DNA from 3 places in the Kocuria flava genome. Region 2 is predicted to be linked to each of the others. Evidence: predicted binding sites of a transcription regulator. Region 2 holds the regulator's gene; each other region holds the start of a gene.
What was found. Region 2 encodes LexA, which represses DNA repair genes until DNA is damaged. Its sites were predicted from a motif close to TCGAACANNTGTTCGA; they were not measured.

Region 1: AS188_RS11365 (DNA polymerase III subunit alpha) is a predicted target of LexA. The motif match lies at 1,200-1,215, and genes of this name have one in related genera.
Region 3: AS188_RS15285 (DUF5131 family protein) is a predicted target of LexA. The motif match lies at 1,524-1,539, and genes of this name have one in related genera.

What each region holds. Positions count from the first base shown of each region.
Region 1 is NZ_CP013254.1:2,550,028-2,553,299, forward strand. Features, by position in the region: gene AS188_RS11365 (DNA polymerase III subunit alpha) at 1-1,191, opposite strand, end outside; gene AS188_RS11370 (MOSC domain-containing protein) at 1,478-2,053, opposite strand; gene AS188_RS11375 (hypothetical protein) at 2,265-3,098, shown strand; gene AS188_RS11380 (TIGR03885 family FMN-dependent LLM class oxidoreductase) at 3,111-3,272, opposite strand, start outside.
Region 2 is NZ_CP013254.1:1,907,316-1,910,587, forward strand. Features, by position in the region: gene AS188_RS08505 (ATP-dependent DNA helicase) at 1-862, shown strand, start outside; gene lexA (transcriptional repressor LexA) at 983-1,720, opposite strand; gene AS188_RS08515 (LysM peptidoglycan-binding domain-containing protein) at 2,053-2,403, shown strand; gene AS188_RS08520 (histidinol-phosphate transaminase) at 2,451-3,272, shown strand, end outside.
Region 3 is NZ_CP013254.1:3,424,823-3,428,094, reverse strand. Features, by position in the region: gene AS188_RS16680 (three-Cys-motif partner protein TcmP) at 1-745, shown strand, start outside; gene AS188_RS15285 (DUF5131 family protein) at 749-1,495, opposite strand; gene AS188_RS15275 (IS701 family transposase) at 1,995-3,176, shown strand.

The DNA of each region.
Region 1 (3,272 bases), 640 kb from region 2:
CCCCAGCGCCCCGATCATCGCGGAGACCTCTGCGACGGTGAGGAAGTAGGCGGCGAAGCCCAGCTCGTCGATCACCCGCAGCTCCTGCTCGAGCCGGTCGCGCACCCGGGGGCCGTCGCGCCGGTGCGGGTAGCGGCGGGCGAGCCCGGCCTCGCAGCGGGCCCGCAGCTCGGCGGCGGCGGGCCGCTCCAGGCCCAGGACGGCGGCCTCGGGCACCACGGGCCGGCCCCAGCCGCAGTCCGCGACGGGGTCCAGCCGGGAGCGGTCGGCCACCCGCCCGGTGCCGGCGAGCAGCGCCGCGGTCCCCTCCGCGCCGAGGTCGGCGGCCCGGGCGACCTCGGCGGCCAGCGCGTGCATCTGGTGTGCGGGCTTGAGCCAGCCCTGCCCGTTGGGCTGCAGCATGGCCGTGGCCCTCTCCCGGCCCCCGCGCGCCCCGGCGGCCCCCAGCGCCTCGAGGGGGGTCAGGGCGCGGGCGGCGTCGAGGACGTCGGCGGTCGCGGCCTCCGCGGGGGTCGCGTAGCGCACCGCGTTGCTGAGCACGGGGGTGAGCCCGGCCTCGAGGGCGGCCCGCAGCATCCGGGCCGCGTGGGGGGTGCTGCCGGCGACGCCGGGGGCGGCCAGGTGCGGGACGACCTCCACGGCGAGCGCCTCGGCGGGCAGCAGGGAGCGCCAGCGGGCGAGGGCGGCCCGGGCGCTCCGGTAGCGGCGGGCCGCGAGCGCGCGGCCGACGTCGGAGTCCGGTCCCAGCAGGACGGTCAGCGCGGGGGTGCCCGGGGCGAGGAGGCGCGCGTGGGCGGCCAGGCGGCGGGCGTCCACCCCCACGGGGAGGGACCCGCCGCGCCCGGGGCCGCGCCCGTCCCGTGCGCCGGGGTCGGCGTGGGCCGCGGAGACGAGCCGGCACAGGGCGGCGTAGCCCGCGCCGCCCGTGCCGCCGGCGGCGAGGACCACGACGCGCCCGAGGACCCGGTGCCGGTCGTCGTCGAGGAGGGCGAGGTCGGCGCCGAGGACCGGGTCGAGACCGTGCTCGCGGCAGGCGCCCAGGTGCTTGACGGCGCCGTAGAGCCCGTCCCGGTCGGTGCAGGCGAGCGCGTCCGCGCCGTCGGCGGCGGCGGCCGCGGCGAGCGCCCGGGGGTGGCTGACCCCGTAGTGGGCACTGAATGCGGTGGCGACGTGGAGGTGCGGGAAGCTCACCCCTTCATTCGAAGATGTGTTCGACCTTAAGTCAATCGCAAACCGCCGACGGGGGCCCGGTGCGTTCTGCGCGGCCCGGGGAGCCGGGACGGGTCCTCGTCGCGCCGGCCCGTCCCGGCCCCGGGCCCGGGGCGGCCACCGTTTCGGGCGGCGGGTGCGGGGGCGCAGGGATCCGGGCGGCCGGGGCGGAGGGGACGTGCCCCAGCGCTGAGCGACCGGGCGGCCGGGGCGGAGGGACGTGCCCCAGCGCCGGGCGGCCGGGGCGAGGGTGCCGGGAGGCCCGGTGCTAGGGCAGCCGGGAGGCCCGGCGCAGCACGGCCTCCCCGGCCCGCTGCGGCTCGAGCGGCACGGGGCTGTGCAACACCGCCGGGCCGCGGCGGAGGACCCCGTCCGTGAGCACCCGGCAGCGGATTCCGCCGCGCCCGCGCATCGCCGCGTGGGCGCCGGGGGCCAGCACCTCGTCCATCCAGGCGCAGGGGTGGGCCGCCCGGCCGCCCCGCAGGCGCACGGGGGCGCCGCCGGTCTCCAGGGCGAACTCCTCGCCCAGCAGCGGGGGCAGGTGCGCCCCGCGCAGCACCACGTTGCGCCGGGTCAGCAGCGGGTCGAAGGGCGCGGCGGCGCCCAGCTCGGCGGCCATCGCCTCGAGGGCCTCGACGGCGAGCAGGGTCACGGCCGCGTCCATGTGGGCGGCCTTCCCGAAGAAGCGGTCGCCGACGACGCCCTTGCCCGCCACGAGCTCGACCCGGTCGGCGTCCCGGGTGGGCACGTCGGCGGCGCCGTCGCGGGCCCTGCCGAAGTAGGCGTGCCCGGGCGAGACGAGCAGGTGCAGGATCTCCACGTCGTAGCGGTGCGGCATGCTCATGCCCCCAGCATCCCACCCCCACGGGCCCCTGCAGCACGGACCCCGCAGCACGGGCCCCCGCAGCACGGGTCCGCGCCGCCCGCGCCGTCCGGGCCCGCGCCGTCCGGGCCCACCCCGGGAGCCCGCCGCCCCGCAGTCGCTCCGGGGCGCCCGCTCCCGTGCGCCCCCGGGGCCCGGAGGGGCGCGCTGCGATCCCGGTTAGAGTTCCCCCATGGGCGAACTGCTGTACGAGTGGATGACGCAGCAGCAGGCGGCGGCCGCGCTGGAGGAGTACCGCGCCGAGCGCGGCCCGGCGCTGCGGCGGCTGCGGTCCTGGCTCGGGGCGCAGGGGGCCGCCCCCGACGACCTGCTGGACGGCACCCCGGAGTCCACGGCCCCGCTGTGGGACCGGATCACCGCGCGGATCACGGCGCTCGGCACGGACCCGCGCACCCTCGACACCGATCCGACCCGGTCCCGGTGGCCGAGCTGGGCCCGCCACGGGAAGCTGGTGGACCCGCACCCGCCGGAGGAGTCGCTGGTGCTCGTCGACGGGTTCTGCGCCTACCTCGCCGAGGTGCTCACGGCCGCCGTGCCGCAGGCGCGCTGGCAGGTGGGCGAGCACCGTCTCGTCGACCACCCGTCGCTCAACTACCCGGTGCTCGCCGCCGGCGGCCACCAGGTCTTCCTGCCGGGGCTGCCGCTCTACAGCGCCTACCAGTCCGCCCACGGCCGCGACCCGATGGACGGGGACGCGATGCTGGCCCACGTCCGCCGGACGGCCGTCGCGCTGCGCGGCGGCACGGTGGAGGGCGGGTCCTCCGGGGAGCCGCTGGTGACGGTCGTGGCCGAGGTCGGCTGCTTCGACGTGGGGCTGCGCGCCGACCTGCCCGAGCGGCACCCGGCGCTGGTGGAGCGGCTGGTCGACGAGCTGTGCGAGCGCGACGGCGTCGTCTCGGTGCACCGCTACGGGCCCGCCGCCCTGGTCGTCGACGTCCCGGAGTGGGACGAGGTGCGCCTGAAGCTGTGGCTGACCCTGTGGCTGGAGCGCAACCTGCCCCACTGACCGGCGTCCCGCTCAGCCGGCCAGCTGCGGGAGCACCTCCTGGCCGAAGGCGTCGAGGAACGGCGCCTGCTCCCGGCCCACGTGGTGCAGCTGCAGCTCGTCGAAGCCCAGCTCGGCGTACTCGTGCAGCCACTGCGCGTGCCGGCCCAGGTCCGCGGAGACGTTGACCGCCCC
Region 2 (3,272 bases):
GGAGCCGGGCCGCGGGTGGGTGCCCGCGGAGGACACCGACCCCGCGACCCTGCACGTGGCCCCCCTGTCGGTGGCCGGCACGCTGCGCGAGGGCCTGTTCGACGGCCGCACGGTCGTGCTGACCTCCGCGACCCTGTCCGTGGGCTCCTCCTTCGACGCCGCGGCCGGGGCGCTGGGCCTGCGCGGCGAGGGCGCCCCCCGCTGGGAGGGCATCGACGTCGGCAGCCCCTTCGACTACCCCCGGCAGGGCATCCTCTACCTGGCCCGGCACCTGGAGAAGCCCGGGCGCCGGCTCACCGAGGCGCAGCTCGACGAGATGCTCGCCCTGCTGGAGGCCTCCCGCGGCGGGGCCCTGGGCCTGTTCTCCTCCCGCCGCGCGGCCGAGGAGGCCGCCGAGGCGCTGCGGGAGCGCACCGATCTGCCGATCCTGTGCCAGGGCGACGCCTCCCTGGCCGGGCTCGTGCAGGAGTTCGCCGAGGACCCCGCGGCGAGCCTGTTCGGCACGCTGAGCCTGTGGCAGGGCGTGGACGTGCCCGGCAGCTCGTGCCGGCTCGTGATGATCGACCGGATCCCGTTCCCGCGCCCCGACGACCCGCTGGCCACGGCCCGCAGCCGGGCCGCCGAGCGCGCCGGCGGCAACGGGTTCATGTCGGTCTCCGCCACGCACGCGGCCGTGCGGCTGGCCCAGGGCGCCGGCCGGCTCATCCGGGCCGGCGGGGACCGCGGCGTCGTCGCCGTCCTGGACTCGCGGATCGCCACCGCCCGCTACGGCGGGTTCCTGCGCGCCTCGCTGCCCCCGCTGTGGACCACCACGGACCGCTCGGTGGTCCTCGGGGCCCTGGCGCGCCTGCCGGCGGGCTGAGCCCCCGGGCCACCCGGCCCCCGGACCGTTCGGCCCCCGGACCGCTCGTGCGGCCGGGGACGACGACGGCGCCCGGACCCCTGCGGATCCGGGCGCCGTGCGCGCAGCGGTGGGCGGCCCTCAGAGGCTGCGCAGCACCGAGACGACCTTGCCCATCACCGTGGCGTGGTCGCCCAGGATCGGCTCGTAGCGGGTGTTCTGCGGCAGCAGCCACGTGTGGCCGTCGCGCTGGCGGAAGGTCTTGACGGTGGCCTCCTCGTCGAGCAGCGCCGCGACGATGTCGCCGTTGTCGGCCGAGCTCTGGCGGCGGACCACGACCCAGTCGCCGTCGCAGATCGCGGCGTCGACCATCGAGTCGCCCTTCACGCGCAGCATGAACAGCTCGCCGTGGCCCACGAGCTGGCGCGGCAGGGCGAGCACGTCCTCGACCGCCTGCTCGGCGGTGATCGGCCCGCCCGCGGCGATGTGGCCGACCAGCGGGACCATCGTGACGTCGGCGGAGGTCGACAGCTCGGCGACGGCGTCCGCGCCCGTGCGCGCCCCGGCCGGCTCGCCGCCGGCGGGCTCCGCCGTGCCGCGCAGCTGCAGGGGGGTGAGCACCTCCATGGCCCGCGGCCGCTTGGGGTCCCGGCGGAGGTAGCCGAGCTTCTCGAGCTGGGAGAGCTGGTGGGTGACGCTCGACAGGGACGCCAGGCCCACGAGGTCGCCGATCTCGCGCATCGACGGCGGGTAGCCGCGCTCGGCGATCGAGCGCTGGATCGTCTCCAGGATCGTGCGCTGGCGCGGGCTCAGGCCGCGGGAGCGCCGGGTGCGCGCCGGGCGGTCCCGGGGCTCCTCGGGGGTGGGCAGCTGGGGCATTGCGCGTCGTCCTTTCCCGTCCGGTCGGCGCCGGCGGGCCCGTGCCGTACTCCGATGTCGGACCCGGGTGGTTCTCTGGGTGTCCGGTCGGCCGCCGCACCTGGTGCGCGCCGGGCCGGACCGTTCCCGGACCTGCCCCCAGCCTAGGCGAGTCCGCCGGTGTCTTCAAACACATGTACGAGCAAGTGTCGACACCGTTCGCAGGCACGTGCTAGACATGGTCCGTCGGTGTTCGAAGATGTGTTCGATCGAATGGAGTTCGTACGAATCCGCCGATCGCAGAGCCGTTCGAGGATCGCCCGTCGCCGCGGGCCCGTCAAGGAGTTCATGCCATGAGTGCCAGTGCCAGCATCCGCACCGGGGAGCACGCCGCCCGGCTGACCCTCACCCGCCGCGGCCGGTTCGTGCTCGTGGGGCTGCCCCTGCTCACGGGAGCGGCCGCGCTCGTCGTGCTCGCCGTGATCTTCCTCGTGCCCTCCACCGCGTCCGCGGGCAGCGACCCGCACGTCGGCGCCGGGACCGAGCGCGCCGTCGTCCACCCCGGCGAGAGCCTGTGGGACCTCGCCGTGGCCGCCGACCCCCAGCGGGACCCGCGCGACGTCATGGACGAGATCGTCGAGCTCAACGACCTGCGCAGCTCCGCCCTCGTCGCCGGCCAGGAGCTCGTGGTCCCCGCCGCCTGAGCCGGACCGGGTTCGGGTCGCACGGGGCCGGGGACTAAGCTGTCCGGGTGACGCAGAACCTGGACCGCCTCTCCGCCCTCCCGCTCCGCGACAGCCTGCGCGGCCGCACCCCGTACGGCGCCCCGCAGCTGGACGTCGCCGTCGCCCTCAACACCAACGAGAACACCCACCCGGTGCCGGAGGACGTGCACGCCGCGATCGTCGCGGAGGTCACGGAGGCCGCCCGGACGCTCAACCGCTACCCGGACCGCGAGTTCAACGCCCTGCGCGAGGAGCTCGCCCGCTATCTCGGCCACGGTCTGCGCGCCGAGCACCTGTGGGCGGCCAACGGCTCCAACGAGATCCTCCAGCAGCTGCTGCAGGCCTTCGGCGGTCCGGGCCGGCGCCTGCTGACGTTCGTGCCCACCTACTCGATGTACCCGCTGCTGGCCGCCGGCACGGACACGGAGTTCGTCGCGGGGGAGCGCACCGCCGACTTCGGGCTCGACGCCGCGTCCGCGGCCGAGCAGGTCCGCCGGCACCGGCCCGACGTCGTGTTCCTGTGCTCCCCGAACAACCCCACCGGCACCGCCCTGGGGCTCGACGTGGTCCGCGCCGTCTACGAGGCCACCGAGGACCACCGCGCGCTGGTCGTGGTGGACGAGGCCTACGCCGAATTCGCCCATGCCGGCACGGCCTCGGCGCTGAGCCTGCTCGAGGGCCGCCCGCGCCTGGTCGTCTCCCGCACCATGAGCAAGGCCTTCGCGCTGGCGGGGGCCCGGCTGGGCTACTTCGCGGCCGCCCCCGAGGTCGCCGACGCCGTGCGCCTGGTGCGCTTGCCCTACCACCTCTCGGCCGTCACCCAGGCCACGGCCCTCGCGGCGCTGCGC
Region 3 (3,272 bases), 1.5 Mb from region 2:
CTTCGGCGAACTGGCCGACACGCTCATCCAGCAACGGAAGCTAGCAGGACAACCGATGGCTCCAACGTTCGCCTTCATCGATCCGTTTGGCTACAAGGACGTGTCGATGCAGCAGATCGCAGAGCTGCTCTCCTCCCAACGGAGTGAGGCATTCATTTACCTGGCGACCAACCATCTGAATCGCTTCAGCACTGCCGGCAACGTCGATCCGTTGCTCGAGCAGCTGTATGGAACGGACGAGTTCAAGCAGGCGCCGCCTGCGGGTGACCCGAAGCGCACTCCCTTCTTGGTGAGCCTCTTCGAGCGGCAGCTGCAGGACGTCGCGAATTTTCCCCACGTGCAGTCGTTTCGGATGCGCAACGGCAAAAATATCAACTCTAACCACATGGTCTTCGCATCACGGAGCATCACTGGTTTGGACAAGATGAAGCAGGCTATGTGGAAGGTCGATCCCAAGGGGGAGTTTGAGTTCTCGGACGTACTCGCAGGGCAAACCGTCCTGTTCGGGGATGAGCCCGATATGACCCCTTTGCGGAAGGCCTTGTTAGACGAATTCGGCGGCCGAACCGTGCCTATTCAGTCGGTGATCGACTTCGCGGTCACCAAAACGCCCTACCACTCGAGCCACGTAAAGACCCGAACGTTGAAACCGATGGAGAACGATCAGTTGCTCATCGGCCATCGCCGGAAGCGGAAGGGGTCTTATCCTGACGGATCCTTGGTGGAGTTCTTCCCGAGGAGCTGAGCATCAGATCGCGTATGCGTCGGGGTACTCCTCCCAGGTACGTCCGTCGAGCTCCCGTCCCAGTTTCTTCGGCGTGCGACCGCCCCACTGCTTGAAGAAGAACGGTACCTGCGCCCCGAGGCAGGCATCGCGGATGTCGCGCGCCCACGAGACCTCCATCGGACGGTAGTGCGGACCGGACTCTCCGCCGGCGATCACCCAGTCGATACCGGACAAATCGATGCCTTTGAGAGAGCCGAGCAACGGTTCGCAGGAGAGGAAACGGACCGCTGCTGGAATGGCGCGCAACTCCTCGACCCGGTTGAAGTAGTCCTGCGTCTCAACTGAAACGCCGAGCCAAAGGTTGTCAGGCCATGGGAGCTGATCGGCCATCTTGCGGGCGCGCGCTGGTCTCTTGGTGAGCAACTGATAAGTGTGACGGGGAGTGTTCGCGATGACGTCGAATACATCGCGCACGAACTCTTTCGGAACGCGGGCGTGGAAGAGGTCACTCATGGAGTTGACGAACACGAGGCGCGGGGCCGCCCAGGACTGAGGCTGCTGCAGGGCCGTCGGATGCACGGTCACTCCAAAGCCGGGCCCCGATGTCCGCGGGTCGCCGTCGTTCTGATACTTTGGCGCGCCCATGGCTTTCAGCCGCTTGGAAAGTGTGAGGGCATAGCAGTGATCACAGCCCGGAGACACGCGGTCGCACCCTGTGACAGGGTTCCACGTGACTTCGGTCCATTCGATGCCGCTACGGTCAGCCATGATTTGGAGGCTACCCCCTTCCGAAGCTCAGAACATGTATTCGAGTACTCGGCGCGCTGGAGCTGCCGACGACGGGCAAGTACTGGGCGGACGCGACGATTCCTATCAACGCCGAGTGAAAATTGACCCCTATCGCCGGGTGGATTCAACGGATCTCGTTGGTCCGTTTCAGCTGGGCGACCTCGCGTCGTAACCGGGCGTGCTCCTCATCGCGGGGCTTGCCAGCCACAGGCGTGGTGCCTTTCCCCTGCGCCCGGCGGAACCAGTTCTGCAGTGTGGCGGGGTTGATTCCGAGCAGCTCACCTACTTGTTGGCGGGCCTTTAGCTGCGAGATCACGGCTTCGGGGAGCCGGTCAGCGTACATCCTCCCGGCCCGCGCCTGGGTCTCCTGATCGCACTTCCGTGGTGGTGGCATGATCCTCTCCTGGTTAGATCATGCCCTCTATTAGTACTACAGTCGCGCTTGTGAAGGGGTTGTGGCCCGGCTCATCATGGTGTGATGAGCGAGGACGTGGCGGTGGCCGAGGTTCGGCAGTGGGCCGAGGGTCTGGAGGAAGTCGCGGAGCTGATCGGTGGGCGGTTCGCGAGGGCGGAGCCGCGGGCCAACGCGATGGCCTACCTGCAGGGGTTGCTCTCAGGTGCGGAGCGGAAGAACTCGTGGACGATCTCGGAGCAGGCCGGCCACGCCACCCCGGATGCGATGCAGCGGTTGCTCTCGACCACGGACTGGGACCCGGACGCGCTGCGCGATGACCTGCGCGCCTACGTGGTGTCCTATCTCGGGGACTCGGACGGGGTGCTGGTGGTGGACGAAACAGGGTTCCTCAAGAAAGGAACCCGCTCGGCCGGGGTCGCCCGGCAGTACTCGGGCACGGCAGGGCGGACGGAGAACTGCCAGGTCGGGGTGTTCCTCACCTACGCCACCCAGTCCGGGCGGACGTTCCTGGACCGGGAGTTGTATCTGCCCAGGGCCTGGACCGAGGACTCCGACCGTTGCGCTGCCGCGGGCATCCCGGAGGAACGGGGCTTCGCCACGAAGCCGGAACTGGCCGCGACCATGCTGGAACGGGCGGTGGCCGCCCATGTACCGGCCGCATGGGTGACCGCCGATACCGTCTACGGCCAGGCCTGGGCCTTCCGCCGGGCCGTGGAGGAGACCGGGCTGCACTACGTGCTGGGCGTGCCGGCCAGCCAGGCCGTGTGGCCGAAGGCCGGGCCCCTGGCCTTCCACCAGGTGCGGGCCAGGGAGCTGATCGCGTCCTTGCCGGCCCAGACTTGGCGGGTGCGCGCGGCCGGGGACGGCGCCAAAGGGCCCCGCCGCTACGGATGGGCCCGGGTGCGGGTCAACGGGATGCTCGACCCGGTCGGTGAGTACTGGCTGCTGGCCCGCCGGTCTCTCACGGATCCCACCGAGCTCGCCTACTACCTGTGCTTCGCCCCGCCCAGGGTGAGCCTGGCCGAACTGGCCCGGATCGCCGGAACCCGGTGGGCCATCGAGGAGACCTTCCAGACCGCCAAGGGCCAAACCGGACTCGACCAGTACCAGGTGCGCCAGTACACCGGGTGGTACCGCCACATCACCTTGGCGATGCTCGCCCACGTTTTCCTCACCGTCACCCGCGCCCGGGCAGCGGCAAAAAGGGGGGCCACCCCGGCGGAGACAGCCAGCTCATCGCCTTGAGCCTGCCCGAAATCCGGCACCTGCTCGTCCTGCTGATCTGGGCCGCACCACCAGAACCACAGATCGTCCTGAACCGTTCCCGCTGGCGCCGCAAAC